Linked DNA regions of Aquitalea magnusonii. The protein of the gene in region 2 interacts with the protein of the main gene of each other region in a pairwise test. Links are inferred from orthologs where the notes say so. Each region holds a gene or a part of one and is shown on either strand. Other genes may lie near its edges.

Region 1 (13,982 bases), 3.5 Mb from region 2 along the record:
TGCGGCGGCTTCCGAACCAACGCTCTTGTAGAACTGTTCGACATCGACAATGCGCCATTTCACGTAGCTATCCACCAGCACGTTCTTCTTCTCGCGGGTATTGAACAGCTCGGGCGCTTCGGCATCGATGGTCAGTACGCGGCTGTCGAAATAGCGCACATTTTGCAGTAGTGGAATCTTGAACTGAATACCTGGCTGCTTGATGACACGTTCCACCTCTCCAAACTGGAAGACCATGGCGTACTGGCGCTGGTCGACCGTAAACAACGACAGGCTGGCGATGAACAGGACAGCAAGCAGGGCAAGCATGGTTGGCATGAGTTTCTGCATGTCAGTGCTCCCCACCGAAAATGTCACGACTACGGCCAGAATCACGACCACTCTTGCCGTTACGGACTGCCGGAGCCGCCGGAGCGGGAACGGGTGCCGCCGGGGGTGCTGCAGTTGGCGCGGCAGCACCATTTGGTGCTGGGGCATTTGCAGCCTGCGTGAGTTTGTCCAGGGGCAGATAAAGCAGGCTATTGCCGCCTTTCTGATCCACAATCACCTTGCTGGTGGCACTCATTACTTGCTGCATCATGTCCAGATAAAGGCGGTCACGCATGACCTTGGGAGCCTTGTTGTATTCCGACAACACTTGTTTGAAGCGCGACGCATCCCCCTCTGCCTCCGCTACCACTTTCTGCTGATAAGCTTCGGCCTCCTGCTCCAGTCTGGCGGCCATCCCCTTTGCCCTGGGGACGACATCGTTGGCATAGGCCAAGCCTTCATTGCGCAACTTGTCCTTATCCTGACCGGCCTTGACTGCATCATCAAAGGCGGCAAGCACCTGCTCGGGAGGCTGCACCGCATTGATATTGACCTTGGCAATGCGCACGCCCAGGCCATAGCGATCCAGAATGTCCTGAATCACTTTTTGTGCATCTGCAGCAATCTGGGAGCGGCCTTCATTGAGCACAAAGTCAACCTTGTTGCGTCCAACCACTTCCCGGATAGCCGTCTCCGTCGCTTGCTTCACAATATCGTTGGCATTGTGATCTGCAGCCGCATTATTGAACAGGAAGGCTTTGGGGTCCTTCACGTCGTACTGCACCGACAGTTGTACATCAATGATGTTCTGGTCTGCCGTCAGCATTAGGGATTCTTCCGGCACTTTGTTCTTGGCATTGCTGCGATAGCCCACTTCCACGCTGCGCAGTTCGGTAAGGTTGACGATTTCAACCTTTTCAAACGGGTAAGGCGCATGCCACTGCAGGCCCGGATCGGTCACGCGGCTGAAACTGCCCATGCGCAACACCACCCCCTGCTCCTTGGCATCCACCACATAGAAGCCGCTACCCAGCCATAGTGCCGCCAGGACGCCGACAACGGCGATGGCCCCGCCCTTGAATGCCGCTTGCGGTTGCGGGCCTGGCTGTCCCCCTGCCGGAGGACGGGCACCAAGCAAACGTGCCAGGCGCTGATTAAGCTGGCGGAAAATTTCGTCTAGATCCGGCGGTCCGTCACTGCCCCGACGCCCCCGGTTTGGATCATTCTGCGACATATGCGTCTTGTTCTTCGTGTTGGTTATCAGATGACTGCAGACGTTCGGCAAGCGCCTCACGCAAGAGTTCCAGCCCTTCGCCAGTGAGTGCTGACAAGCGTACTGCCTGGATTGCGCCCAGTTCGTCACGCTCAATGGCGGCCGGCAACTGACGCAAATCGGTCTTGTTCCACACAATTAGCTGGGGAACAGCCTCCGCTCCGATTTCGGCCAGCACCTTGTTGACTTCTTCGATTTGGACATCACGCAGCGGATTGGACGAGTCAACCACATGCAACAGCAAATCTGCCTGGATGGTTTCTTCCAGTGTTGCGCGAAATGCTGCTACCAGGGTATGCGGCAAATCGCGGATAAAGCCGACAGTGTCGGAAACGATGATGGAGGTTTCTGTATTGAGAAAAAGTTTGCGGCTGGTGGTATCCAGCGTGGCAAACAGCTGGTCGGCTGCATAAGCACGCGCCTTGGTCAGCGCATTGAACAGCGTGGACTTGCCTGCATTGGTATAACCAACTATCGATACCGATGCAATGCCGGTGCGCTGGCGGCCACGACGCTGGGTATTGCGCTGCTTCTGCACCTGGGCCAGGCGTTCTTTCAATGCTTTGACCCGGTTGCCCAACAAGCGACGGTCGGTTTCCAGCTGGCTCTCACCCGGTCCTCGCAGGCCGATCCCCCCCTTCTGGCGTTCCAGGTGGGTCCAGCCACGCACCAGGCGGGTAGCAATATGCGACAGTTGCGCGAGTTCGACTTGCAGCTTGCCTTCATGACTGCGGGCCCGCTGGGCAAAAATGTCCAGAATCAGACTGGTTCGGTCGATCACGCGGCATTGCAGCGCGCGTTCCAGATTGCGCTCCTGTGCCGGTGACAACTGGTGGTTGAAGATGACCACATTGGCACCGGTTGCCCGTACCATCACCGCAACTTCTTCCACCTTGCCCTTGCCGGCAAACAAGGCAGCGTCGGGCCGCTGGCGCTTGCCCTGGATGATGCCGGTGACAGTGACATTGGCAGAACGCACCAGCTCGGCGCATTCGGCAACATTTTCCTGATGATCCGGATCACCAAAATCCAGACAGACCAGTACAGCCTGGTCTCCAATATCGGGACGATCAAACACAGTATTCATAACCGTAGGAGAAAGGCAGGTCTGCAGCACAGATGCTGCCTGCAGCCCAACCTGGCATGAAAAAAGGCCGACAAACCGTGTCGTGATGACACAGCCTGGCGGCCCGTGGAGGATACAGCGCTCGGCCTGATCAGGCGTCTTGCTGATCCTGCTTCTGACCCGGATGTTCGTGCGGGATGTTTACCGGACGGGCCGGTACCACGGTGGAGATGGCGTGCTTGTAGACCATCTGGGTTACCGTGTTTTTCAACAGCACGACGTATTGGTCAAAAGACTCGACCTGACCCTGCAGCTTGATGCCGTTTACCAGGTAGATGGAAACCGGCACGTGTTCCTTACGCAGGATGTTCAGGAACGGGTCTTGTAACATTTGCCCTTTAGAGCTCATTCGTTTTCTCCGAATCGTTGATTGTTGTATTAAGTAATCTTTTAAACCCGGCTGGCATGCTTATTTTTAGCAGAAAAAAACCCAGCCTACTATTTTTTACCACTCTTGCCCCAGCGCACTTCCTTCTCGCGCCCACGCATCTTGGACATCGGTTTGGGCTTGGCCCTGGTTTTTTCCTTGGACTCTTCGGTATCGAAGGGGTTTTCCGAGGTTTTGTACTGTACTCGCAAGGGCGTACCCTGCAGTTTGAACACCTTGCGGAAGGTATGTTCCAGATAACGTGTATAACTTGCCGGAATCGCATCCAGTGCATTGCCGTGAATGACGATGATAGGCGGATTCATCCCGCCCTGGTGAGCATAACGCATCTTGGGACGCATCAGGCCCGAACGCGGCGGGGCCTGACGTTCAACTGCAACATTCAGCACACGGGTCAGCTTGGGTGTGGCCAGTTTCACCATCGCTGCCTGGTAGGCTTCATCAATGGATTTGAACAGATCCGCCACACCACGGCCTTCCAAAGCAGAAATGTAATGGAACTTGGCAAAGTCCAGGAAGCTGATCTTGCGCGCGATATCGCGCTTGATGGTTTCCTTTTGTTCGAAGTCCAGGTTGTCCCATTTATTGACTGCCACTACCAGAGCGCGACCTGCCTCCAGGGCGAAACCGGCAATGGTGGCATCCTGCTCGGAGATATCCAACTGTGCATCCAGCACCAGCACTGCCACATTGGCGTCTTCGATCGCCTTCATCGTCTTGATGACGGAAAACTTTTCGATGGCTTCGTTTACCTTGCCACGACGCCGCACACCGGCCGTGTCAATAATGGTATAGGTATGGCCTTCGCGCTCGAAATCAATATAGATGCTGTCACGCGTTGTACCCGCCTGGTCGAAGGCGATGACGCGCTCTTCCCCCAGAATGGCATTCACCAGCGTGGATTTGCCCACATTCGGGCGGCCGATGACGGCAAACTTGGGGTGATAGCGGTCTTCTTCCTCCACTTCTTCGGGGAAGTCTTCCAGCACCATATCCATCAGTTCGCGCACGCCGTCACCGTGTGCCGCGGAAATCACCAGCGGCTGGCCCAGTGCCAGTTCGTGGAATTCAGCACCGGCGATGGCATGGCTGATGCCCTCTGCCTTGTTGACTACCAGAAACACCGGTCGGTCGATCTGACGCAGGCGATTGGCAATGATCTTGTCCTGCGGCGTGATGCCGGTACGGCCATCCACCAGGAACACCACGGCATCGGCCTCATCCACGGCCTGCAGCGTCTGCTTGGCCATCTCGAACAGGATGCCTGCATCGACCACGGGTTCAAAACCGCCAGTGTCTACCACCAGATACGGTTTCCCGCCCACACGACCATGGCCGTAATGGCGATCGCGGGTCAGGCCGGGCTGGTCGGCGACCAGGGCGTCACGGCTACGGGTGAGCCGGTTGAAAAGGGTCGACTTGCCCACATTGGGGCGGCCGACCAGTGCTACGGTTGGTTTCATGGTTACAGCTTTTACTCAATCGACAGCAGCGACAGGCGACCATTCTGCCCCTGCACCAGGGCAGATGCGCCCAGGGAGAGGGGTTGGGCGACGGTGCCTTCGCTGCCTAGTTTCACACGGCCCACCAGACTGCCGCTCTCGTTGGACAGCAGATGGCCGTAGCCCTCGCCATCGATCACCAGAACAAAACGTCCTAGCATGGCAGGGCCAGATACATTACGGAATTTCAGTGCGTCGGTTTTCCACAGATTGCGACCAGTGCTGCGATCATACGCCCACACCGAACCATCTTCCGCAGTGACATACAGCTTGCTGTCATCCAGTGCCACACCACGGCTGGATGACAGCTCTCTTGCCCACATCAGGCTACCGCTCTTGGCATCGAAGCAGGCAACGCGCCCCTGATAGGCTACGCTGCATACCTGCCCGGCATCGTAGACCGGGCGGCTGGTGATGTCGGTGATGCGTTCCAGCTCGGTGGCACCGCGCGGGTTGGCAACCACACCTTCCCATAGCGTGTTGCCATTGGCCGGGCTGATGATGTCCAGCTTGCCACCGGGCAGGCCCACCATGACCGCCTCATTCCCCACCGCCTGCATGGAACCGGTATTACGTACCAGCAACTGTGGTTGTGTGCGTGCTACCGACCATTGCTGCTTGCCATCGGCAAGGCTGAAGCCGGTCAGACGACCATCATTGCTGCGCACCACTACCATGCCGGCGGCAATTTGCGGGGCTTCCAGCGCCACGCTGGTGAGGGTTTGTTCCCACAACTGCTTGCCGCTGCTGCGCTCAACCGCCAGCAGTTTGCCGTCCTGAGTGCCGACAATCACGGTATCACCCGCAACAGCCACGCCAGTGGAAAGCTCGCGCTTGAGGGAAACGTCAGCGCTGACGCGTCCGGACAAGGCATCCACGGTGCGGATGCGACCGGAAGCATCAGCCGAGATGACGTTTCCGTTGGCATACACCGGGGAGAATGCATTGTCGGAGGCGGCCTGCGACAGGCTCCACTTCACGTTCAGGGCCTGGATAGGCTTGATGGCCGCCAGCGGTGTGGGTTTTGCAGCGGAAGAACTTTCAAACCAGCTGGCGCAGCCGGCCAGCAAGAACGAGGAAAGAACAGCAGTAACCAGCAATTGGCGGCGCATCAATTAACCTCCCAGTGCGTCGAGTTTGGTCTGAATGAACTGGCGGTTGGGTGATTCCCCCACCAGCTTGGCCAGGGCGGCCTTGTACGCATCACGGGCAGCGGCCTTATCGCCTTTAGCGGCATGCACATCACCCTTCAAATCAAGGAACAGTGCATCAAAGGCGCTGGGGTGAGCCTGACCAAGTTCCGCAATGGCGGCATCGTAATGCTTCTGATCCAGCTGAATGGTGGCCAGGCGCAGGTGCGCCACGGCAACCATGGCCTCATCCTTCACATTCTGCACCACCCAGGAAAGCTGGGTCTGGGCTGTGGCCAGATCGTTCTTTTCAAACGCAACCTTGGCCGCCAGCAAGGCGGCATCGGCGGCGTAGGCCGTAGCGGCATAGTCGGACTGCAGCAATGCTGCTGCCGACTTGAGCTTGGCCACATCCTGCGTCTGCGCAGCCTGCTCCACATCGGCAAACACCACGGCGGCCTTACTGGCCTGCGCAGCCTGATAGTAGCCATAGCCCTTATAGCCCAGGTAGGCCACGCTGATGGCCAGCACTGCGCCGCCAATCAGTTTGCCCCACTGTTGCCAGAAGGCTTTCATGGAGTCGATCTGTTCCTGTTCCTGCAAGTCGTACGCCATTGCGCACCCCCCTTATATCAAGCCTTGATCGCGGCAATGGTTGAAGCGACCTGGTCCAGCGCCACGGTTTGCTGTGCTGCCTCGGCACGCATGGGCTTGACCACGGCCTGACCAGCCGCCATTTCGTTTTCACCGATGATGACGGCAAACTCTGCACCGCTGCCATCGGCCTTTTTCATTTGTGACTTGAAGCTGCCTTCACCCAGGTGCTGGATGACCGACAGCCCGGCACTACGCAACTGCTGGGCCAGTTTCATCGCATACATGGCGGCACCATCGCCCTGCTGCACGATGTAGACATCCACGCTGCGTGCCGCCGGCAACAAACCCTTGTCCTGCAACAGCAGCAGCACGCGCTCCAGACCCATGCCAAAACCGATGCCCGGTGCAGGCTTGCCACCCAGTTGTTCAATCAGGCCATCGTAACGGCCACCGGCACATACCGTGCCTTGTGCGCCCAGTTCGGTGGTCACCCACTCGAACACGGACTGATTGTAGTAATCCAGGCCACGGACCAGGCGCGGGTTTTCGACAAAGTCGATGCCCAGTGCGCCAATCATGGCCTTCCAGCCTTCGTAATGGGCGCGTGAGGCTTCGCCCAGATAATCGGACAAGCGCGGCGCATTATTGGCCATGTCCTGCAATGCCGGATTCTTGGTATCCAGCACGCGCAGCGGATTGGTATACAAACGGCGTTTGCCGTCTTCATCCAGAATGTCGACAAAGCCTTCCAGATAGCTGATCAGCGCCTTGCGGTGAGCGGCACGTTCTTCGGCATTGCCCAGCGAGTTGATTTCCAGACGGACATACTGGCTCAGGCCCAGGCGCTGCCACAGGTCGGCAGTCATGGCGATGATTTCGGCGTCGATATCCGGACCGGCAAAGCCCAGCGCCTCGATACCCATCTGGTGGAACTGACGATAGCGGCCTTTTTGCGGCTTTTCGTGACGGAACATCGGGCCCATATACCACAGCTTCTGCGTGGTGTTGTACAGCAAGGTATGTTCCACCACGGCACGCAAGGTACCGGCGGTACCTTCCGGACGCAGCGTCAGGCTGTCTCCGTTGAGGCTGTCGACAAAGGTGTACATTTCCTTTTCGACCACATCGGTCACTTCGCCAATGGCCCGCACAAACAGCGGTGTGGTTTCCACAATCGGGGTGCGGATGTTCTGATAGCCATAGTCGGCCAGCAGCTTGCGCAGTACGCCTTCAAAGTATTCCCATTGGTACGACTCGGCGGGCAGTACATCATTCATGCCCTTGATTGCCTGCAATTTTTGCGCCATTTGATATTTTTTCTTGCTATTCGGTTGATCTTGCCAGCCCGGTGCTGCCTGCGCTCAGCGCTGCGGCAGGATGGGAATGGTGCGTGCAGCCGGTGCTTCCCGACGCTTGCTGCCACCTTCACCAAAACGGCTGTGAACATAGTTGTTCACCAGCGCCATGAATTCTGCCGCGATATTGTCGCCTTTCAGGGTGACATCTTTCTGACCATCCACGTAGACCGGTGCCACCGGTACCTCTCCGGTGCCCGGCAGCGAAATGCCGATGTCGGCCAGCTTGCTTTCGCCCGGACCGTTTACCACACAGCCCATCACCGCCACCTTCATGTCTTCTACGCCAGGGTACTGCAAACGCCAGATGGGCATCTGCTCGCGCAGATAGCTTTGAATCTGGTCGGCCAGTTCCTGAAAAAAAGTGCTGGTGGTGCGGCCACAGCCGGGACAGGCAGTCACCAGCGGGGTGAAGCTGCGCAAGCCCATGGTTTGCAGCAGTTCCTGCGCCACCACCACTTCACGGGTACGTGCTTCGCCCGGCTGCGGCGTGAGCGAAATACGGATAGTATCGCCAATGCCTTCCTGCAACAGAATGGCCAGCGCCGCGGAAGAAGCCACGATGCCCTTGCTGCCCATGCCGGCTTCGGTGAGGCCCAGATGCAGCGGGAAATCGCAACGCTTGCCCAGATCACGGTAAACGGTGATCAAATCCTGCACATTGCTGACCTTGCACGACAGCAGGATGTTATCTGCCGGCAAACCAAGCTCCATCGCCTTGTCGGCGGACTCCAGTGCCGACACGATCAGCGCTTCGCGCATCACCAGTTCCAGTGGCAAGGGCTGCGGCTTGCGATTGTTGGCATCCAGCATGCGTGCCAGCAGCGCCTGATCCAGGCTGCCCCAGTTCACGCCGATGCGCACCGGTTTGTCCAGCTCGGCCGCGGTGCGGATCATGTAGGCGAACTTGTCGTCCCCCTTGGCACCCTTGCCGACATTGCCAGGATTGATTCGGTATTTGGCCAGCGCGCGGGCACAGTCGGGGTATTCCTTGAGCAGGCGTTCGCCATTGAAATGGAAATCGCCCACCAGCGGGACATCACAGCCCATGTCGTCCAGGCGCTGACGGATTTCCGCCACGCGCGCGGCAGCTTCCGGCGAATTGACCGTAATGCGCACCAGCTCGGAGCCTGCCTGGGATAACTGATAAACCTGTTCTACGGTGGCGATGGCGTCTGCCGTGTCGGTATTGGTCATGGACTGCACCACAACCGGTGCAGCCGACCCCACCATGACATGCCCCACACGCACCTGGCGGGTGGGGCGTCGCGCGATATTCACGCTATTCATGCAACAATCCGCATTTACTTGAGTTTAATTTTGGCAGTAGTGCCACGAATCTTGTCGGCCAGCGCTACCGGCTGTCCGTTAAAACTGAGTTCAACCTGGGCCGCATTGCCAATTTTCAGCTGGAACGGCGGCGTACCGCTCAACTCCTTACTGCCACCTGCTTCCAGCGTGCCAAATTGCAGCTTCTTGCCGGTGGCATCAATGACGGAGATCCACGCTGCCTGCTTGGCACTGAGGCTGATCTTGCCGGTCGCGGCGCTGGCGGTGGCATCCCCTGCACTTGGCGCGCTGGCCTGCGGCTTGCTGGCTGGCGGGGCCGGCTGCGTCACCACGGCGGGGGCCGATGCAACCGGCTGCGTAATGGCCGTTGGCGCGGCTTGCGGCGCGGATGCCGCCGCGGGCTGCGGCAAGGCAGCCGAGGCTGGCGTCGCTGCCGAGGCGGCCTGTTCCGTCAGCATGGGTTGCAAGCTTTGCTTGCTGTCATCCGCCTTATCGGCGGGCCGCGACAGGAACCAGGCGACGGCAGCAGCCAGTGCCGCCAGCAGCAGTACGATGATCAGCCATTTGCCGGCCTTACCGCCCGCTGCCTGTGCGCTGTCCAGTCCGCTTGCCTGCGCAGCGTGTGCCACGGCATCACCCTGCGCCTCATGCTTGACCAGATTGACCACGTCATTGACTGCCGATGGAAACTGCTGCTCCAGCCTGGCCATCAATGGTTCCGGGTCAACCCGGAGAAAGCGCGCATAATTCCTGACGAAACCACGGACAAAGGTTGCACCCGGCAATTGCTGGAAATCATCGTGTTCGATGGCTTCCAGTTGGCGGATGGAAAGCTTCAGCCTGTCGGCCACTTCGCCCAGGCTCATGCCGGCCCGCTCGCGCGCTGCTTTCAGCGCCGCACCGACCTCAAAGCCGGCAGGCTGGTCATTTGCTTCCTGTTCCATCTTCAGCTTCCACTCAACAGCATTTGAGTTTCCTTGGAGTCCGGGTATTTGTTTTTCAGCAGGGCCGAATATTCCGCCTCATGCGCCCGGTCTCCCCCTTTTCTGGCAATTTGCACCCCCAGCCACAGCACATCGGCACCGGGCGGGGTATTCCCGACAATTTTCAGCAAGCGGGAAAAATAAAAGGATGCCAGCTTGGCATTGCCCAGCTCCAGATGCAAGGCCGCCAGCTCCCGCAGTGCGGGCGGATAGTCCGCAGACAGCCGCAATGCGGTCAACAGGTAATCATTGGCCTGGGTGGTTTCACCCAGTTTTACACTGCAACGGCCCATGTTCAGATAGGCCGTTTGCGGGGTTTGATACAGCGGATTGGCGATTGCCTTGGCCAGATAATCCATGGCCTGCCGCGGGCGATCATGTTCGCACAGAAACTGGCCATAGTTGTTATTGGCTTCTGGACTGTTTGGGTCGACCTGCAAAGCCTTCAGAAAGTTCTTCTCGGCATCGGCATCCAACTGCATCAGCGTGAAGATGTAGGCACGGGTAAGGTAGGCACCGACAAAGCCGTCATCGGCATTGACGGCATCGTTGGCCGACTCCAGCGCCACCGGCAAATTGCCGAGGGAAGCATATTCGACGGCCAACTGGCTGCGGATTTCCGCCAGTTTCCGGTTGGCCGGAGCGGCGAATGCGACACAGGAATACGCCAACAGGCTCACTGCCATCCACACTCGCCACTTGATCATTCTTGATTCTCCTGCGCGATCTGCATCCATTTGACCTGACGGCGGGTCTTGTCCATCACCTGTCCCGCCAACTGCCCACAGGCGGCATCGATATCGTCGCCGCGGGTTTTCCTTACGGTAACCACGTAGCCTTGCTCCTGCAACATTTCCCGGAAAATACGGATTGCATTATTGCTGGAGCGATCGTACCCCGAATTGGGGAAGGGATTGAACGGTATCAGGTTGAACTTGCACGGTACATCGCGCACCAGTTCCAGCAGTTGGCGCGCATGTTCCGGCCGGTCGTTGATGCCGTCCAGCATCACATATTCAAAGGTGATGAAATCGCGCGGGGCCTTTTCCAGATAACGCTGGCAGGCTGCCATCAGCTCCTTGAGCGGATATTTCTTGTTGATGGGGACGATTTCATCGCGAATCGCATCGTTGGGGGCGTGCAGGCTGACGGCCAGCGCCACCGGACAGGCTTCGCGCAGGCGGTCCATCTGCGGCACCAGGCCGGAGGTGGACAGCGTCACACGGCGGCGGCTGAGGCCGTAGCCGTGGTCGTCCAGCATGATTTGCAGCGCGCTGACCACATTGTCGAAGTTGGCCAGTGGCTCGCCCATGCCCATCATCACCACATTGGAGATGACGCGTTCGTTCTTGGGCGTCACGCCCATGGCCTTGTTGGCCCACCACAACTGGCCGATGATCTCGGCGGTGGAGAGATTGCGGTTGAAACCCTGGCGGCCGGTGGAGCAGAAGGTACACTCCAGCGCACAACCCACCTGGGATGACACGCACAAGGTGCCGCGGTCGTCTTCCGGAATGAACACGGTTTCCACACCGTTGCCGGTGCCGACGTCAAGCAGCCACTTGCGGGTACCATCACTGGACGCCTGCCCGGTCATCAGCGACGGTACGCGCACCTCGGCACGCTCGTGCAGCTTGGCACGCAGGCTCTTGGCCAGGTCGGTCATCGCGTCGAAATCGTCTTCGCCCATCTGGTGCATCCAGCGCATCACCTGCTTGGCACGGAAGGGTTTTTCTCCCATGGCGGCAAAGTGTTCGGTCAACTGGTCCAGATTGAAGTCGAGCAGGTTGGTTTTCATGCAATCCTCGGTAAAACAGCGGCAGCCACCAGGCTGCCGCCAGATACATCCATTACGGCAGAACGAGATTAACGGGAGTAGATCTCGGAAGCGGCAAAGAAGTAAGCCACTTCGATGGCAGCGTTTTCAGCGCTGTCGGAGCCGTGTACGGCGTTAGCGTCGATCGACTCGGCGAAGTCAGCGCGGATGGTGCCGGCGTCAGCTTTTTTCGGGTCGGTGGCGCCCATCAGTTCGCGGTTCTTGGCGATGGCGTTTTCACCTTCCAGAGCCTGGATCATCACCGGGCCGGAAACCATGAAGTCAACCAGATCCTTGAAGAAAGGACGTTCTTTGTGTACGGCGTAGAAGCCTTCGGCTTCTGCACGGGACAGTTGCTTGAGCTTGGCGGCTACAATTTTCAGACCGGCGGATTCGAAACGGTCGTAGATCTTGCCAATCACGTTCTTGGCGACGGCATCCGGCTTAACGATGGACAGGGTACGTTCAATTGCCATAAATATCTCCCAAATACTCCCAAATAACAGAACAAGTGGCTAAACTAGGCTGTAGCTTATCCACTCGGGTTACGCAATTCTGAGGAACCCGACATTTTACCAGCCTTTTCAAGCCTCTGCTGCATAAAATTCAAGGCCATGACAGAACAAAACCAAGGGCAGCACCCCGGCACGGAGCCGGATGAAAAAGACCTCAACAGCAAGCTGAAAAAGCGGCTGGCGATTGCCGGCGGCCTGGTGGCCGTGGCGCTGGCGGCAATTCCGGTATTGGATGGCATGAAAAAGCCCAAAGTGGACATGACAGCCAGCACACCAGCAGGCAGTTCGGGCAAGATCGTCAACCCCACCTCAGCCCCGGCAGCAGAAGTACCGGCTGCCGAACCCACCAGCGCCAGTACCCCCGTGGCCGAAGCCAGCGCACCCGTAACGGATGCGGGCAGCTCGCCCTCGCCCGCAGCACCACTTGCTGCGCCCCCGCAGACTCCGGATATCAGCAAAACCCCGGCGGTGGCCAGTGCCAAACCGGTGACAGCACCGCTGGCGCACCCGCCTGCCGGCAAAGCTGCCGGCAAGCCCCCCACCAGCACCACCAGCAACACACCCAATCCGGCCCCGCCAGCGATGACCAACACCGCTGCACCGCACACAGCGGCCAGCAAGCCTGCACCATCTGCCAGCCCCGTGCCATCGGTGGTGGTGAGTAATGCAGAAACCACCGCCCTGCCCCAGAGCGCGCCACTGAGCAAGGCCAAGCCGGAAGGCAGCTCGCTGGGCTACAAGTTGCAGTTGGGCTTGTTTTCCAGCACGGGCAATGCTGAAAAACTGGTGAAGGAGCTAAAGGCCAAGGGTATCGAGGCGCATACCGAAACCCGTGTGCAACTGGGACCATTCAAAAGTCGCGCCGAGGCGGACGAGGCCATGGCCAAGCTGCGCAGCCTGGGCTACACCGCACTGCTGGCTCCCGCCGGTCAGTAATTGCACCAATCAGCACACCGGCCCGCCCTTCAACAAGGCGGGCCTTGTGTTTGCCCCGATGAAAAAAAGCAGCCACGGCTGCCTGAAGGTGAATCAGAGGATGCACACCATGTCCGGAGCAAGAGAAGCCAGGCGATGAGCACGGCTCCCCTTGCTGCCGCTCAACCCAGGGTTGGCATGGCAAATTCTGCGCTCTGCACCTGCCCGGCCGGCCAGCGGCTGGTAATGGCCTTCATGCGGGTGTAAAAACGCACACCTTCCGGGCCGTGCATGTGATGGTCGCCAAACAGCGAGGCTTTCCAGCCGCCAAAGCTGTGGAAGGCCATGGGCACCGGAATCGGCACATTGATGCCCACCATGCCCACCTGAATGCGATGGGCAAACTCCCGCGCCGCGCCGCCATTGCGGGTAAAGATGGCCGTGCCATTGCCATAGGCGTGCTGGTTGATCAGCTTTACTGCCGCCTCCAGACTGTCCACCCGCACCACGGCCAGCACCGGGCCGAAGATTTCTTCCTGATAGATGGTCATCTCCGGGGTGACGTGATCGAACAGCGTGCCGCCGATGAAGAAGCCTTCCTCGCAGCCTGGCACCACCAGGCCACGGCCATCCACCACCAGTCTGGCGCCTTCGGCCACCCCTTGCGCGATATAGCCGCTCACCTTGTCCAGATGCTGGCGCGTTACCAGCGGACCCATTTCGGCCTTGGGGTCGGTTCCGACATTGATGCGCAACTGGCGGGTACGCTCGGCCAGCCGCGCC
Region 2 (16,176 bases):
CCTGGCTGAGCTGTTGCGGGCCCAGGCCAAACTGCTGCGCCAGCGCGCCAAGCTGCTCGCTGCCTAGCAACTGCTGGATTTGCTCGGCTGATACCGGCAGGTTGCTGCCGCTGCCCACCCAGGACGACACCAGCTCGCCCATGCCGCCGCTATTGAACTTTTCCAGCAGGCCGGCCAACCCGCCATTTTGTTCCATCAATGCCGCCACGGCACCACTCACACCACCGCTTTCACCACCCAGCAAGCTACCCAGCTGATCAAACAGGCTCATGTTTCGTCCTTTCACGGAAAAACGGTTTAAAATGTCTTCAACAAACTTTACTTGCAAAATAGCATAGAAAAATCAGTACAATAGCGCGTTCTTTACCCATTCTTACTGCCATTTCCAGCCCAATGCGATTATTTCATGCTGCCCTGGCCTTGCTGGCCTGCCTGTTTGCCAACAACGTACACGCCGATCTTTATGGTTTTGTGGACGAGCAGGGCCAGGTACATCTCGCCAATCGCCAGCTTGACGAACGCTACCAGCTCTACCAGAAAAGCATGCTGCCCGGCAGCGGCAGCAACGCCGCACTGGACGATGCCACCACCCCTGGCCTGGGTGCCACGCTAAGCCACGATAACCGCTTGCCGGTAGCCGCGGCAGCGCGTACCGACGGACTGAAAAGTGTGAGTGCGCCGGCTTACAACTCCAAGCTGGCTTCGCAGTACAAGCATCTGATCGACCAGACCGCGCGCGAGTTCAAACTGGATGCCGACCTGTTGCATTCCATCGTTACCGTGGAGTCCGGTTACAATCCGCAGGCGGTCTCCCCCAAGGGTGCCATCGGCCTGATGCAGGTGATTCCGGCGACTGGTGAACGCTTTGGCGTCAGCCGGCTGGATGACCCGCGACAAAACCTGCGTGCCGGTGCCCGCTATCTGCGTTTTCTGCTCAGCCAGTTCAACAATGACCTGCCACTGGTGATTGCCGCCTACAATGCTGGCGAAGGGGCGGTACAGAAGTATCGCAATACCATCCCCCCTTACGACGAAACCCGTGATTACGTGGCCAAGGTGCTGGCCTCCTACGAAAAGCGTACCGGGCAGGTCTATATCGGTCATCCGCGTGGCCCTCGCCGCATCAAGGCCATGATCCTGCCAGGCAGCATCAGCCCTCCCCAAGCAGCAGCGCTGTAACCATACCGCCCACCACATGACAAAGGCCTTCTTCTGAAGGCCTTTTTGCTGTCGCGCACATCAGGACTTACAACTGCACACCCAGAATCTCACCCAGCGGTTCGGCCAGATCGCGGTAGCAGGCCCGGTGATCAAACACGCCTAGAAAACCCGGATAGGCATCCGGAGCGTGCAGGATCTGGTTTGCCTTGCGGGATGAAAGCTTGTGGATGCGCAGGATGCGACCGTCCCAGTGAACCAGGCGTGCATCCTCTGCTGTCAGCAACACCTCCAGGGTTTGATGGATGATTTCAACCAGTACCACCTTGCTGCGGGTACGGTGCTCTCCAGCCGTAACAGCCGCACTGACGCCCTCGTTTTGCATCATGTTTGTTCTTTGCTTTATTGTTTAAAATGTATTAACTCTTGCTTATCATATGGCAGCATTCCAACAATCTCAATAGTTTATTAAAAGAAATTTAAACAAAAACAGAGAAACTTGGATTTGTTTAAAAAAAAACGGCCAGCTCATGCTGACCGTTTCAGATACCGATATTTTTTCTACATCATGCTGCCAATAGCAGGGCCAAACCTCGCAAGGAATGCCAGGGGTCGCCAACCGCCACCCCCTTGATCTGTTGATCGATACGCGCACATTCCGAGAGCGCCGTCATCAGCTTGCGTGGCCCAATCCGGCGCAAGGCCGGTTCCGCCAGCCGCTGCTTGTCACCCCACAAGCGCAGTTCGCGCGCCAGATCGCGCAGTTGCCGGCCATCTTTCAAACCCTGACGCAAGCGCAACAACATGCGGACATCCTCGGTAAAGGACCACAACACCAGCACCGGCGATTCGCCTTCGGCCAGCAAACCTTCCAGCATGCGCTGCACCCGTGCGCTATCACCCGACAGCCAGGATTCAGACAGATGGAACACATCAAAGCGCGCGACATTAGCCACCGCCTCGCGCAGTTGTTCCAGGCTGAGTTCCCCTGCCGGATAGAGCAAGGCCAGTTTGTCCACTTCCTGCCGTGCCGCCAGCAGATTTCCCTCCACCCGGTCGGCAAAGAAGCTCAGTGCCTCCGGCGACAACTGCTGCTGCTGCAGCTTCATGCGCCGGGCAATCCAGCCGGCCAGTTCATGACGGCCCACCGGCTTTGCCTCCACCACCACGGCGGCTTTTTCCAGTGCGGCAAACCATTTGGATTGCAACTGGGCCTTTTCCAGCCGGGGCAGGGTGATCAGGGTGATGGTGTCTTGTGGTGGTGCTGCGGCCAGTTGCTGCAGTGCCTCTGCCCCTTCCGTACCGGGTTTACCACCCGGAATGCGGATTTCCAGCAATTTGAGGCTGGCAAACAGCGATACGCTGCTCATGGATTCACGTAGCTGCGACCAGTCAAACCCCGCCTCAACGGTAAGGACTTCCCGCTCCTGATAGCCCTGGGAAGAGCTTAGCTTACGCAGCTTGTCCGCCGCCTCCAGCGCCAGCAGGGTTTCCTCGCCATGAATCAGGTAAAGCGGTGCCAGGCCCTTGGCCAGCACCGCATCCAGCGACTCAGGGCTTAGGCTGGGCATTGGCAGGCTTCAGACTCTGGCTGGCTTTGCCCGGCTGCGCCGGACGCGGCAGATAGGCCAGGCGGCGGATCAGCTGCTCGGCAGCATCGCGGCGGATATCGTTCCACAGCAGGGCTTCTTCCTGCTCCTTGCCCAGCACATCGCTATCGGAATAGTTCAGGTAGCGGCGTACCGAGATTACCATGTCCGGCTCCACCGGCACCCCGCCCAGCACGGTACGTACCGAGGCGGTATAGCTCAGCAAGTACTCGTTGACCTTGCCACCGCTGTTGATGGTGGACACTTCCCTGGCCTGGTTTTCACTCAACACACTGAGCACCGCCTCGGCCTGCTTGGGCGCGCTCAACAGCACCAGCTTTTCATTACGCGCCAACGTTTCATGCAGGATGGGTCCCAGTTTGCTGCTGCCCTCTTCCACATAGACGCTGTTAAATGGCAGCGGGCGGCTGCTGCCACCCATGCCCTTCAGGTGAAAACCGCAAGCGCTGAGCAGGAACACCAGGCTGGCCAGTGCCAGTCCGTGCAGGATTCGGTTCATGCCTGTTCTCCGTAACAGGAGCCGGTCAGGCCCAGCCCCGCCCAAGCGGGGAGGATAAGCTGACCGGCAGGATTGGTAGCCCGCCCCGTGCAGGGCGGGCCGGGGTTTACACGACGATGTTCACCAGACGACCCGGCACCACGATGATCTTCTTGGCCGATTTGCCTTCCATGAACTTCTGCACGTTTTCATGGGCCAAGGCGGTGGCTTCAATCACATCCTTGGCCGCATCGGCTGCCACAGTGATGCTGCCACGCAGCTTGCCGGCCACCTGTACCATCATTTCGATTTCGCTCTTCACCAGCGCGGCCTCGTCCACCTTGGGCCAGGCTTGTTGCAGCAGCTCGCTGCCCGGCTGCAACACCGACCAGATGGCATCGGTGATGTGCGGCACGATGGGCGACAGCAGCAGGGTGACGCTTTCCAGCACTTCCTGTGCCACGGCACGGCCGGCGGCATCGCTGCGGTCGGTCTTGTCGTAGGTGTTCAGCAGTTCCATCACTGCGGCAATGGCGGTGTTGAACTGCTGGCGACGGCCATAGTCGTCGGCCACTTTCTGGATGGTGCTGTGCAGCTTGAAGCGCAGTTCCTTCTGGCTGGCATTCAGCTCGCCACCGGCATAAGCGGCCACCACACCGGCGTCGGCATGTTCCTTGGCCAGTTTCCACAGGCGCTTGAGGAAGCGGAAGGCACCTTCCACACCAGCGTCGGACCATTCCAGGCTTTGCTCCGGCGGGGCGGCAAACATCATGAACAGGCGCGCGGTATCGGCACCGTATTTCTCGATGAATTCCTGCGGGTCCACGCCGTTGTTCTTGGACTTGGACATTTTCTCCACGCCGCCCACCACCACCGGCAGGCCATCCACACGATGGGTGGCACCGGTAATCTTGCCCTTGGCGTCACGTTCCAGCACCACGTCTTGCGGGGCGATCCAGTCCTTGCTGCCGTTGGGCAGCTCGCGGTAGAAGGTTTCGCAGATAACCATGCCCTGGGTCAGCAGGCTCTTGAACGGCTCGTCGCTGGATACCAGGCCTTCGTCACGCATCAGCTTGTGGAAGAAACGTGCGTACAACAGGTGCAAGATGGCGTGTTCGATACCACCGACGTATTGGTCCACTTGCAGCCAGTAATCAGCCGCTGCCTTGTCCAGCATGGCGGTGTCGCACTTGGGGCTGGCGTAGCGGGCGTAGTACCAGCTGGATTCCACAAAGGTATCCATGGTGTCGGTTTCGCGCTTGGCGGCACCGCCACACTTGGGGCAACTGGTTTCGTAGAATTCCGGCATTCTGGCCAGCGGCGAACCGGCACCGTCCGGAATCACGTTTTCCGGCAGCACCACCGGCAGGTCTTTTTCCGGCACCGGCACATCGCCGCAAGTCGGGCAATGGATGATGGGAATCGGGCAACCCCAGTAACGCTGACGGGAGATGCCCCAGTCGCGCAGGCGGTACTGGGTTTTCTTCTGACCGGCAGCCTTGGCTTCCAGATCACCGACGATGGCATCAAAGGCCTCGCTGAACGACTTGCCGTCGTACTTGCCGCTGTTGACGGTGCGTACGCTGTCGTCCTTGGCGGCATACCAGTCCTGCCAGTTGCTGGCGTCGAAATCGTTGTCGCCAGCCACCTTGGCATACACTTGCAGCAACGGCAGGCGGTATTTGTTGGCAAATTCGAAGTCGCGCTCGTCATGCGCCGGCACGGCCATCACCGCGCCTTCGCCATAACCCCACAGCACATAGTTGGCTACCCACACCGGCAGCTTGGCACCGGTCAGCGGATGGATGACGAACAGGCCGGTGTCCATGCCCTTCTTTTCCATCTTGGCCACGTCGGCCTCGGCCACGGAGCCTGCCTTGCATTCGGCGATGAAAGCCTGCAAGGCCGGATTATTGGCCGCGGCCTGGGTGGCCAGCGGGTGTTCCGCCGCCACGGCAACGTAAGTTGCGCCCATCAGGGTATCCGGACGGGTGGTGTACACCTTCAGTTCGCCGCCATGGCCGATGCTGTCCTGGTCGTAGGCAAACACCACGTCGGAGCCGTGGCTCTTGCCGATCCAGTTTTTCTGCATGGTCTTGACCTGTTCCGGCCAGCCATCCAGCGTATCCAGGCTGGTAAGCAGTTCGTCGGCATACTTGGTGATGGCGAAGTAGTACATCGGAATTTCGCGCTTTTCCACCACGGCACCAGAGCGCCAGCCACGGCCGTCCACCACTTGCTCGTTGGCCAGTACGGTCTGGTCCACCGGGTCCCAGTTCACCACGCCGTTTTTCTTGTAGATCACGCCTTTTTCAAACAGGCGGGTAAACAGCCACTGCTCCCAGCGGTAGTAGTCCGGCTTGCAGGTGGCCAGCTCGCGCTCCCAGTCCAGGGCAAAGCCCAGGCTGTCCAGCTGCGTCTTCATGTAGTCGATGTTGGCATAGGTCCAGGCCGCCGGAGCGCCACCGTTTTTCATGGCGGCGTTTTCGGCCGGCAGACCGAAGGCGTCCCAGCCCATCGGTTGCAACACGTTAAAGCCTTGCAGGCGCTTGAAGCGGGCCAGTACGTCGGTAATGGTGTAGTTGCGCACATGGCCCATGTGCAGCTTGCCGGACGGATAGGGGAACATCGACAGGGCGTAGTACTTGGGGCGGCTGGCGTCTTCGACGGCCTTGAAGGCGGCAGTGCGCTGCCATTTTTGTTGCGCTGCGGCTTCGACTTCGCGCGGGCTGTAGGTTTCTTGCATGGTGATCTTTGTCTGGAATGGCTTGAAAACAAAAGGGCGGACTGCCCAAGTCCCCGCCTGGCAGGGCAGCTTGGGCAGTCCGTCGCAAATTCAATCGGCCCATTATAGCGGCCAGAGGGCCTTGCCGATAAGAGCCGCACAAAAACAAAAGCTTGGCTGCAGACGGCATCAACGCCATCCCGGCAAGCAGAAAGCCGCGGCAGCGGCAAGCTGCGGGCATGTCAGGGGCCGGTTTGGCGGGTAATGGCCGGCAATGTTTGCATCAATTTACGGCAGCGAGGACTACAGACTCAGTCCACCCGGTGTTTGAAGGACTCTAACTGCTGCATCAGTACGCTCAGAATGCCGTCTTCCCACAGCGAATGGCCAGCCACCTCCACCAGATGGAACGCCGCCTCCGGCCAGTGCTGCGCCAGCTCACAGGCGGTCACCGGCGGACAGACCAGATCGTAACGGCCCTGCACAATAACCGCTGGCAAATGACGAATGCGCTCCACCTGCTGCAACAACTGCCCCTCGGGCAGGAAGATGTGGTTGACGAAATAATGAGCCTCAAGCCGCGCCAGCGACAGGGCAACATACTCGCTGCTGGCGCGGGCGATGGCTTCGGGGCGCTGTCGGATCGCCACGCACGCCGCCTCGTAACGCCCCCAACTGCGGCATGCCGGCAAGTGTACTGCCGGATCCGGGTCACACAGGCGGCGGTAATATGCCTGCAGCAGGTCCTGCCGCTCGTCCTGCGGGATAGGCGCGACAAAACGCTGCCATTCCTCCGGGTAGAACTGGCCCATCCCGTGGAGGAACCAGTCGATTTCACTCTGCCGTCCCAGGAAGATGCCACGCAGGATCAGGCCCTGCACCCGTTGTGGATGCGCCTGGGCATAAGCCAGCGCCAGCGTGCTGCCCCAGGAGCCACCGAACACCAACCAGCGTTCTATGCCCAAATGCACGCGCAGGCGTTCGATATCCGCCACCAGGTGCAAGGTGGTGTTGTCGCGCAGCTCGCCACGCGGCACCGAGCGGCCACTGCCGCGCTGGTCAAACAGCACGGCCCGATAAAAACCCGGATCAAACAACTGGCGGCTGGCTGGCGCACAGCCATCGCCAGGGCCTCCATGCAGGTAGAGTACCGGCTGGCCATCGGGCCGGCCGCATTGCTCCCAGTACATCTGGTGCAGCGCATCCAGCGGCAACATACCGCTGGCGTAGGGCGTAATCGGCGGATAGAGCATCAGCATCCTTGTCAGATTGGCATGGGAGCAAACTGCGGCGGCAGGGCCGGGTTCAGCACAGTTGGCTGGTGATGTAATCCCACTCGGCCTGCGTCACGGGTGTGATCGATAGCCGATTGCCGCGCTTGAGCACCAGCATCTGCTCCAGCGGCGGATGCTGACGCAGCAAGGCGGAGCTCAGCAGCGGGGTCTTGCGCACGAAACGCACATCCACACACTGCCAGCGCGGGGCATCAGGCCTCGAGCGGGCATCGAAATACGGACTGGCCGGATCAAACTGGCTGGAGTCGGCATGCGCCGGCCCCACCACCTCGGCCAGCCCGGCAATGCCTGGCTCGGCACAGCCGGAATGCCAGAACAGTACGCCATCACCCGGCTGCATCTGGTCTCGCATGAAGTTGCGCGCCTGGTAATTACGCACCCCGGTCCACTCGAATGCCCGCTCGGGGGCTGCCATCAGGTCGTCAATCGATGTCTCGTCCGGTTCGGACTTCATCAGCCAATAGCGCATGGGAAATGTCTGTTAATGAATGGAAGCTTGGCTTAACAATTTACGCCATCTTGCGGCGACTGTGCTCGATTATGCTTGGAAGCAGATAAACACCTTGGCCGTCAGGCCCTTGTTCACCGGAGAAAATCATGAAAAGCCTGTTGATTGGCGTCTTGCTGGCCAGTGCATTGAGCGCCTGCGTGGTGGTACCACCACGGGTTGCCTATCGACCAGAAGTCGTTGTCCCGGTGGTTGTCGTCCCGGCCTATGGCTATGGTCACCACTGGGGTCACTAAACCGCCTCCGGCAGCATGCGCACTACCCGGCACAGCCTCCGTCAGGAGGCTTTGGCACCCTGGTCACGGGCAAAACGATGCAGGCCGGATTCGGTCAGCAGATAATCCAGCTGTACATCCCAGGCTTCACGCGGCACCTGCGGCACCCGCTGGCAATCGTAAGCCACGCCCACCAGCAAGGGCTTGCCGTAACGGCGTGACCGCTGCCGGAAGGCCAGGCTGCTGTCGTAAAAGCCACCGCCCTGCCCCATGCGATAGCCGTCTTCATCCACCGCCAGCAATGGCACTAGCAAAACATCCAGTTTTTCTGCCCGCAAGCAGGGGCCATCAAACTCCACGATGCCGTAGCGCGCATGCCGGTACCAGCTTCCACTGGCGGTCAGCCGCGAGAACCACATGCGCCGGCCACGGGCGGGAATCTGCGGCAGCCATACGCTGGCACCACGCTGCAGGGCGGTACTGAGCAGGATTTCCACATCCAGCTCCGAGCCTGCCGCCAGATAGCCACCAATACGCCGTCCACGTTGCAGCAAACGATTGGCATGGCGCGCCACCGCGCGCATGGCCTGTGCGCGGTAGGCAGGCGTCAAGGCCATGCGCTGACGACGCACGGCCTTGCGCAGGGCAATCTTGTCGGTGACGGCAGTGTCGGGAGTGGGCATGGCGCAAGCCTGACAATGAAAAACAAATGAAAACGACCCGGAGCAAGATGCGCCGGGTCGTGGAAGGGAGACCCCCGCGAGTGTCGTTTGGGCATAATTCGCTTGTACCCTGTTTCCAGGGGGGGCCACCTGCCAGCCACTTCGGGCGCATCCGCAAGGGACGCGACACACCTGTGACTCACGCTGGCGGCCAGAAGCGAACGCATTGGTACAAAGGAATTGTTAGCCTTCACGAACACCGCAGGGGATAAGCTGATCTGGGTGTCTGCCAGTTCCTGCCTGAGCGTAAGAAATCAGAACAGGGCTTGCTGGCTTTCGCGTAGCGCCGTATCGGCTGCTTCGCTCATATTGCGTATTTTACGCTGGAACGAGGCCATTTCCAAGCCCTCTCCCACTTTGGTGCGTAACAAATCGTGTGCAATGTTCAGTGCCGCCATGATGGCAATCTTGTCGGCATCCATCACCTTGCCGTGCTGCTGGATCAAATCGACCTTGCCTTGCAGCAGGCGCACCGCCTCCAGCAGGGTTTCACGCTCGTCCGTCGGGGTGCCGATGGTGAAATGACGGCCGAGCAGCTCAATCTCGACCTGTACGATATCGCTCATTCTGCCTCTCCTTCAGCCTGCTCCGGCACATCTGCCTTGGGCAAACGCTCCACCAGCGCGGCCACGCGGCTGCGTGTCTCATTCACGCGGAAATTCAGCTCGGCGTTTTCTTTCAGCGCTTCTGCCAGCGCCTGGGCAAAACGACCGTTCTGGGTTTCCAGTTCCTTGATGCGGGCAATGAGGGCCTGCACGCGGGATTCGAGGTATTCCAGTTCCTTGTCCATGGCGGCGAGGATAACGGCCAGCCCGGTCAGCGTCAAACCCGACCGGGTCTTGCTGTATCCGACATGGCACACCCGCCATGCCGACAGCGGGCATCAGCCGCCCTTGAGTACCAGCGGCAAGCCGCAGGCCACCAGCGTCACACGCTGGCATCGGGCCGCGACATCCTGGTTCAACCGGCCCAAGAGATCGCCATACTGGCGCGCCACGCGGCTCATCGGCATCACACCCCAGCCGATTTCATTGCTGACGAGCAGCAGCCGGCCCTGTATTGCATCAATGGCTTCCAGCAGCCATTGCCGCTCCTGGACGAAGTCCATTTCATCAAACTGGTCATCGCTGCGAAAAAAACGCATCAGCCACATGCCCAGGCAATCCACCAGCAGCAGGCCATCCTCCTGATCCTGCCCCAGAATCAGCTCGGCCAGGCCGCGTTCGGCCTCCAGCACCTGCCAGTGTGGCGGACGTTGCAGGCGATGCAAACGGACGCGCTCGGCAAACTCGGCATCCCGGACTTCCGCAGTCGCCACATAGTGGACCGGGCCGTCATGCTGCATGGCCAGTTGCTCGGCATAGCGGCTTTTACCAGAACGGGAACCGCCAGTGATCAGATGCGTCATGAAGCTGCACTCCTGTGGGCCGGAACTGCGCCGACCCGGGCCAGATAGAATAGGTGACAGCCTGGCTGCCACCGCTGCCATTGCGGCAGGACAAGGCGGCGATTATACGCCACACCGTGCGGCAAACCCGGATCTTTGCCATGCCGGCTCTTGATATGCAGCAAGCAATGCCAATGCCTTGCCGGCATTCGGCTTGCCGTGCCGCCCCCCATGTCTTAGAGTCCCGCACTAGTCCATGCCAACCAGAGAAATTGCATCATGACCCAGGCCATCGCCCTTCCTGTCCACGCTTTTCATGAAGCCGCCCTGCAACGCCAGAATTCGCTGACCAAACCGGCCGGCAGTCTGGGCGTGCTGGAAACGGTGGCCTGCCGCTTTGCCGCCTGGCAGGGCCAGAGCATTCCGGCAGCGCTGCAGCCGGCCATCACCGTGTTTGCCGGTGACCATGGCGTGACAGCCGAGGGGGTATCCGCTTATCCGTCCATCGTGACCGGTGAAATGGTAAAGAACTTTGCCGCCGGTGGCGCTGCCATCTGTGTGCTGGCGCGCGCCATTTCTGCCCGACTGGAAGTGGTGGACGTGGGCGTGCTCAACCCGCTGCCGGAACTGCCCATCGTGCAGGCCAAGGTGGCCGCCGGTACTGCCAACCTGGCAGTGCAGGCCGCCATGACGGCAGAGCAGTGCGCTGCCGCGCTGGAAGTGGGCCGCGCGGCGGCACGGCGTGCCGTGGATCAAGGTGCTAATCTGCTGATTGCCGGCGACATGGGCATTGGCAACACCACACCATCGGCTGCGCTGATCTGCCGCCTGACTGGGCATAGCGTGGACAGCATCGTCGGACGGGGAACCGGCATTGACGATGCCGGCCTCGTCAACAAGCGCCGCGCCGTGCAACAGGGCCTGGACCGCCTGCATGACAAGCCATTGGATGGCACGGCGGTACTGGCCGAGCTGGGTGGGCTGGAAATCGCCGCCATGGCCGGTTTTTATCTGCAAGGTGCGGCACTGGGTGTGCCCTCGCTGGTGGATGGTTTCATTGCCAGCGCGGCGGCGCTGGCTGCCCGTGCCATCGATCCCGCCGTGGCTGATTGGCTGCTGGCCAGCCATTGTTCGGAAGAAACCGGCCACAAGCTGGCACTGGAAGCCCTGCAACTGAGCCCGCTGGTGGCGCTGGGCATGCGCCTGGGTGAAGGCTCGGGCGCAGCCGCCTGCGTGCCCCTGCTGCAACTGGCCATCAAGCTGCATGCCGAAATGGCTACTTTTGCCCAGGCTGGCGTTACGGAAAAGGACTGAAGCCGCATGAACCCTTACACGCTCACCCTGCTGCGCCATGGCGAGATTGATCACGATGGCCGGCTGATTGGCCGTACCGACCTGCCGCTGAACGATCTGGGCTGCGAGCAGATGAGCCGCAGCTGGCAAAGACTGAACCAACTGGCCCCCGTCACCAGCATGGCCACTTCACCCTTGCAGCGCTGCCGCGAGTTTGCCGTGCATCAGGCGCTGCATGGCTCGCTGCCGCTCAAGGTGGACGAGCGCTTTGCCGAATTCGATTTTGGCGATTGGGACGGCATGTCGCGCGAGGTGCTGTACCGTCAGCAGCCGGACTGGGGCAGTCGGGTGGCTGCCGGCGAACTGACCCCACCGGGCGGTGAAAGCTATGTGATGTTCCGCACCCGGGTGCTGAGCGGGTTTAGCGAGTGGATCCAGACCGCACGCGGCAGCCACCGGGTTTTGGTGTGTCACGGCGGTGTGATTACCGCCTTGCTGGCCGAGCTGCTGGGCACCGAATTTGCAGTGGCCAAGCTGATGACGGTGCAACGTGGCGGCTTTGCCCAGCTATCCATCCTTGAAGGCCACCCGGCCTACCTGATGCATCTGGAAAGTCCGGGCGACGCATGAAACCGGCCAGCAACGCGCCATCTGCACGCTGGTGGCAGGGCCTGATCCTGGCCATCCAGTTTCTCACCCGGCTGCCTACCCCGCAGCTGCGTAGCTTCCACCCGGAGTGGCTGGCAGCCAGCGCGCGCTGGTTTGCCCCGGTTGGTTTGTTGCTGGGCAGCCTGCTGTACTTGGCCGTATGGCTGGGTAGCCGGCATGATCCCTGGCTTGGCGCATTGCTCGGGCTGCTGCTGTGGATTGCCATCACCGGCGGGCTGCACCTGGACGGCCTGGCCGACCTGAGCGATGCCATGGGGGCTGCGCATCGCTCGCGTGAGCGCTTTTTCGAGGTACTGAAAGACCCGCACCTGGGCAGTTTTGGCGTGATCGCACTGATCTGCGCCATCATCAGCAAGCTGGTATTACTGATGTTGCTGGCCAAACAGCCCGCGCAGTGGGCCAGCCTGCTGCTGATCCCGGCCTGGGCACGGCTATTTGCGCTGTTCTGGTCTGCCACCCTGCCCGCGCTGGCCCCCGGTAGCGGTGAGCGCGTTGCCGGACAAGCACAATGGCCGCTTCAGCTCATTAGCCTGCTGGCCTTGCTGGGGCTGTCTGCCTGGCTGGCTCCCCCGCTGCTGCTGGCCCCGCTGGCCGCGCTGCTGTGGCGTGGCTGGCTCAAGCGCAAGCTGGGCGGCATGACCGGCGATTGCCTGGGCGCCGGCATCGAGGTATGTGAAATCCTGCTGCTGGGACTGTCCTTGCTGCCCATCGCGGTGTGATCCCGCGGTAAAAGACCTGCCATCAATCTGTCATGGCACGGTGATGTGCTTGCCAGATACTGCCGGCATCCGCACAGGGAGAGTCACACATGCAGCTGGATATCTCGCACGACCCGGCACGGCTGGACCGCGCCATGATTCTGCACTTCCTTAGCACCCAGGCTCACTGGGCTGGCGGCATGGATGCGGCACTGCTGGAAAAGGCGATACGGCATTCATTGATCATCGCCGCCTATCATCAGGACCGGCAGATCGGTTTTGCCCGGGTGATTACCGACTATGCCAGTTTTGCCTATTTGTCTGACGTCTTCGTGCTGCCCGACTGGCGCGGCCATGGCGTGGGACAGGCCATGATCAGGGCCGCCATCACCCACCCCGAGCTGCAGCAATTGCGCCGCTTCCTGCTGGTATCGCGTGATGCGCGCAGCTTTTACCGTCGACTGGGCTTCGCGCCCTTGCAGCATGGTGAACGCTATATGGAACTGCGGCGGGCAGCACAGGCCGCCGCGGGATGGCGCTGGCCGTTTGGCCGCCGCAGCCGCCCGGCCACCGCACAGGCGGCCTGATCAGGGCAGCAGGTCGGGCCGCGCACCCGGATGCTGCTTGACCACACTCCAGGGCAGCACGCTCCACGCCGGGTACTCGCAGGCACGTGCCACGCGGGCAAAGGATGGCCCCAGGTATAAGCCCTGCGGCGTGGCATACCAGCTGACAAACTGCCATACCTGCGGATCGCTGTAGCCACAGTCATCCTCATTGCCCGGCTTGATCTGCGCCGGATGCAGACGCGTCATGGCGTTCACCAGCCACGGGGCCAGCACGCTTTCTTCGTACTGGTAGTCGGCGCGCTCACCGTTTGCTTTGCGTGCCAACTGCGGCTTGCCCTTGCCTGCCCACAGCAGGTCTTCCAGTTGCAGCGGCTTGCCGCTGGCCACCTCCAGGGTCAGCGGATTGTCGCCAAAATCCGGATGGGCACCACCACAGTAATAGCTGGTAAAAATGCTGACGCTCAGCAGTTTGTTGCTCAGCAGATGGGGCGTGACGGTCTGCTCGAAGTCTGCGCCGCTGTTGCGGCTGCCGCCTAGCTGGCAGTCAAAATAGCTGGCCACTTCCTGCCACTGGCGCTCGGCCAGCAACTGGTTGATGCGCTGCAGGCTGGCCTGTGGATAACCATCCAGCACGCGGAACAGGCGGATCTTGCTCACCGGCTCGTCCCACCACTGCAGGGTGTGGCCCTGCACCCGCTCCCGCTTGCCGGGCTTGAGCGGCAGATCCACCATGCGCAGATAGTCGTAGCCGGAACGCTGGCGCACCGGATTGAGCGCGGCATCGCTGCTGGCCGGCCACTGTGCCGCTGCATAGGGTGTCAGGCTGACCGGCACCGGCTTGCTGGCCTTGGGACCATGCCATGCCCCTACCCAGCCACCGTTTTGCGGGCGCAGGGTGATGTCATTGCGCTGTTCGTCATAGCGCAGGTTCTCGCCCAGTTGCAAGCTGCCATCGGCCTGGCGCTGGCCGCTCAAGGCAATGTCGCGATGATGCTTGCGGTAAAAATAGCGGCCTTCCACCTGGCCATCCGTTGCAATGTCCAGCTCCATCACCACCGCCGCCTGCCCCACCTTGCCTTGCAGCAACTGCGGCGCAGCCAGCACCGCCTGCGCCACCAGCAACAGCAGCAAGCCACTGGTCTTGTACATCATGTGTTCTCCCCCTTGCAGCGAAACAGTATTGCGCCACCATGGCACGACGGTTAAGTACTGCACAGAATGGCTGCAGCGTATAGCCAGCGGTCATTCTGCTCCCTATTCTGCTGTTGGCGGACATATCATCCACCATCGGGCAGTGGCGTTGCCAAACCAGCCTGCTTGCGCTACAGATTAGAACAGGCAAGGCAGTTACCACCACCCCGACCGGGGCATGGCATACAAGGGAATCAGGACATGAGTCTGCCGGGCAATTATCTGGATGGCCACAGCCATGCCGGCAAGGCCGTGATGCTGCAGCGTGATGCGCATCATCTGGTGTTTACCGATGGCGTACATACCCACCGCTATCCTGCACACAGCGTAAAGTTTCTGGCTGGCGCATCGGGCCTGCCCGACCAGTTGCAACTGCCCGATGGCGGGGTGATCGAAGTGGCCAGCGCCTATGGTTGCCAGCACCTGACCCGGCGGCAGCCACTGCCTGCGCGGCTGCTGGAGTGGCTGCAACATGGCTGGCCCTGGCTGCGGCTGTTGCTGCTGGCGCTGGTGGCCGCCGCACTATGGGGTGGTTATCGCAACGGGCTGCCCTGGCTGGCCGCCGAGGCAGCCCGCCGCACGCCGGTGACGGTTGAGCAAGAGATGGCCAGCGCCAGCCTGAAGCTGCTGGAAAAAACCAGCGGCCTGCGCCCCTCGCAACTATCACCAGCCCGCCAGGACAGCTTGCAGAAATTGCTGTTGCAAGCCGTGCCCCACACCAGCCGCTACCACTACCAGCTACGGCTGGTGGATGCGCGGGAGCTGGGTCCGGACATCATCCCCTTGCCCGCCGGCCTGGTGGTAATGAGCGACCAACTGGTAAAACGCGCCCGCAGCGACGACGAACTGTTTGCCATGCTGGCACATGCGGTCGGCCACATCGAAGCGCGGCACGGCCTACGCGGACTGATCCGCACCGGCGGGCCGTCGCTGGCCGTCAGCCTGTTTACCGGAGACAGCAGCACCCTGCAGGCCGTGGCCCCTATCATGCTGGCGGATATGAAATACAGTGCCGAGTTCGAGCACGAGGCCGATGTACAGGCACGCCGGACACTGGCAGCCCGCGGCCTGTCTCCCTGTTTGTCCGCCGCCTTGCTGGCCAGACTGGACGGTCCGGACCACGCGGCGGCCAACCTGCTGTCCGCTCATCCGGGCGATCCGGCCGCCAGCGCCGACATGGCCCGGCAGTGCGCTCCGGCAAGCTGACTAGTGCGGCTCCTGGCGGTGCTGCCACCAGCGCCAGCGCAGACGCATGTCATACCATACCGGGCGCAGGCCCAGACCAAACAGCAACAACGCCAGCGGCAGGGTAAAGGAATAGCCCAGATGCTTGAAGCCCAAGGCCCCCACCACCCCGCCCAGAAAAAAGGCGGACAGAATCATGCCATACACCCACAGCCGGCTGCGGTTGGATTTGATGTCCTTGATCTTTGAGCTGTGCAGATGGTTGTAATAACTCATCTTGGTCAACTCGATGCCGATATCGGTGGCGATACCCGTCATGTGGGTGGAGCGCAGCAAGCCGCCGGACAGCTTGGTGACAATGGTGTTGTGCATGCCCATGATGAAACACAGCAACATCACGGTAGGCGGGGTGAACAGGCCCTTGTGGCTGGCCAGCCCGGCCCCCAGCACGCCAAACAGCAATAGCAGGAAGG

The links.
Region 1: the proteins of DLM_RS19080 (region 2) and ndk interact in binary tests that used the Escherichia coli proteins (3 or more experiments, as listed by UniProt). The link is inferred for Aquitalea magnusonii from one-to-one orthologs.

Annotation. Positions count from the first base shown.
Region 1 is NZ_AP018823.1:576,107-590,088, reverse strand. What follows is about bases 10,533-13,503. They hold ndk (nucleoside-diphosphate kinase), read right to left. Parts: upstream 12,246-13,503; coding sequence 11,820-12,245; downstream 10,533-11,819. Other genes in these bases: DLM_RS02795 (CoA-acylating methylmalonate-semialdehyde dehydrogenase), read right to left, coding at 13,382-13,503; DLM_RS02800 (SPOR domain-containing protein), read left to right, coding at 12,384-13,220; rlmN (23S rRNA (adenine(2503)-C(2))-methyltransferase RlmN), read right to left, coding at 10,657-11,751; pilW (type IV pilus biogenesis/stability protein PilW), read right to left, coding at 10,533-10,660. Also shown: protease modulator HflC, read right to left, coding at 1-330; FtsH protease activity modulator HflK, read right to left, coding at 332-1,543; GTPase HflX, read right to left, coding at 1,530-2,669; RNA chaperone Hfq, read right to left, coding at 2,800-3,057; ribosome biogenesis GTPase Der, read right to left, coding at 3,147-4,559; outer membrane protein assembly factor BamB, read right to left, coding at 4,571-5,710; DLM_RS02835 (YfgM family protein), read right to left, coding at 5,714-6,343; hisS (histidine--tRNA ligase), read right to left, coding at 6,361-7,632; ispG (flavodoxin-dependent (E)-4-hydroxy-3-methylbut-2-enyl-diphosphate synthase), read right to left, coding at 7,687-8,970; DLM_RS02820 (RodZ domain-containing protein), read right to left, coding at 8,985-9,914; more of pilW, read right to left, coding at 9,917-10,532; more of DLM_RS02795, read right to left, coding at 13,504-13,982. UniProt on the Escherichia coli protein: Major role in the synthesis of nucleoside triphosphates other than ATP. The ATP gamma phosphate is transferred to the NDP beta phosphate via a ping-pong mechanism, using a phosphorylated active-site intermediate.
Region 2 is NZ_AP018823.1:4,069,330-4,085,505, forward strand. What follows is about bases 6,863-9,603. They hold DLM_RS19080 (5-formyltetrahydrofolate cyclo-ligase), read right to left. Parts: upstream 8,673-9,603; coding sequence 8,052-8,672; downstream 6,863-8,051. Other genes in these bases: pip (prolyl aminopeptidase), read right to left, coding at 6,863-7,224; DLM_RS19075 (EVE domain-containing protein), read right to left, coding at 7,277-7,735; DLM_RS23440 (hypothetical protein), read left to right, coding at 7,864-8,010; DLM_RS19085 (cell division protein ZapA), read right to left, coding at 8,966-9,277; DLM_RS19090 (hypothetical protein), read right to left, coding at 9,274-9,537. In the rest of the region: DLM_RS19040 (YidB family protein), read right to left, coding at 1-271; DLM_RS19045 (lytic transglycosylase domain-containing protein), read left to right, coding at 394-1,179; DLM_RS19050 (hypothetical protein), read right to left, coding at 1,247-1,546; holA (DNA polymerase III subunit delta), read right to left, coding at 1,725-2,729; LPS assembly lipoprotein LptE, read right to left, coding at 2,710-3,267; leuS (leucine--tRNA ligase), read right to left, coding at 3,374-5,992; more of pip, read right to left, coding at 6,283-6,862; more of cobU, read right to left, coding at 9,604-10,119; cobT (nicotinate-nucleotide--dimethylbenzimidazole phosphoribosyltransferase), read left to right, coding at 10,378-11,412; DLM_RS19105 (histidine phosphatase family protein), read left to right, coding at 11,419-12,021; cobS (adenosylcobinamide-GDP ribazoletransferase), read left to right, coding at 12,018-12,779; DLM_RS19115 (GNAT family N-acetyltransferase), read left to right, coding at 12,869-13,345; DLM_RS19120 (hypothetical protein), read right to left, coding at 13,346-14,479; DLM_RS19130 (M48 family metallopeptidase), read left to right, coding at 14,720-15,724; DLM_RS19135 (YoaK family protein), read right to left, coding at 15,725-16,176. UniProt on the Escherichia coli protein: Involved in the removal of 5-formyltetrahydrofolate.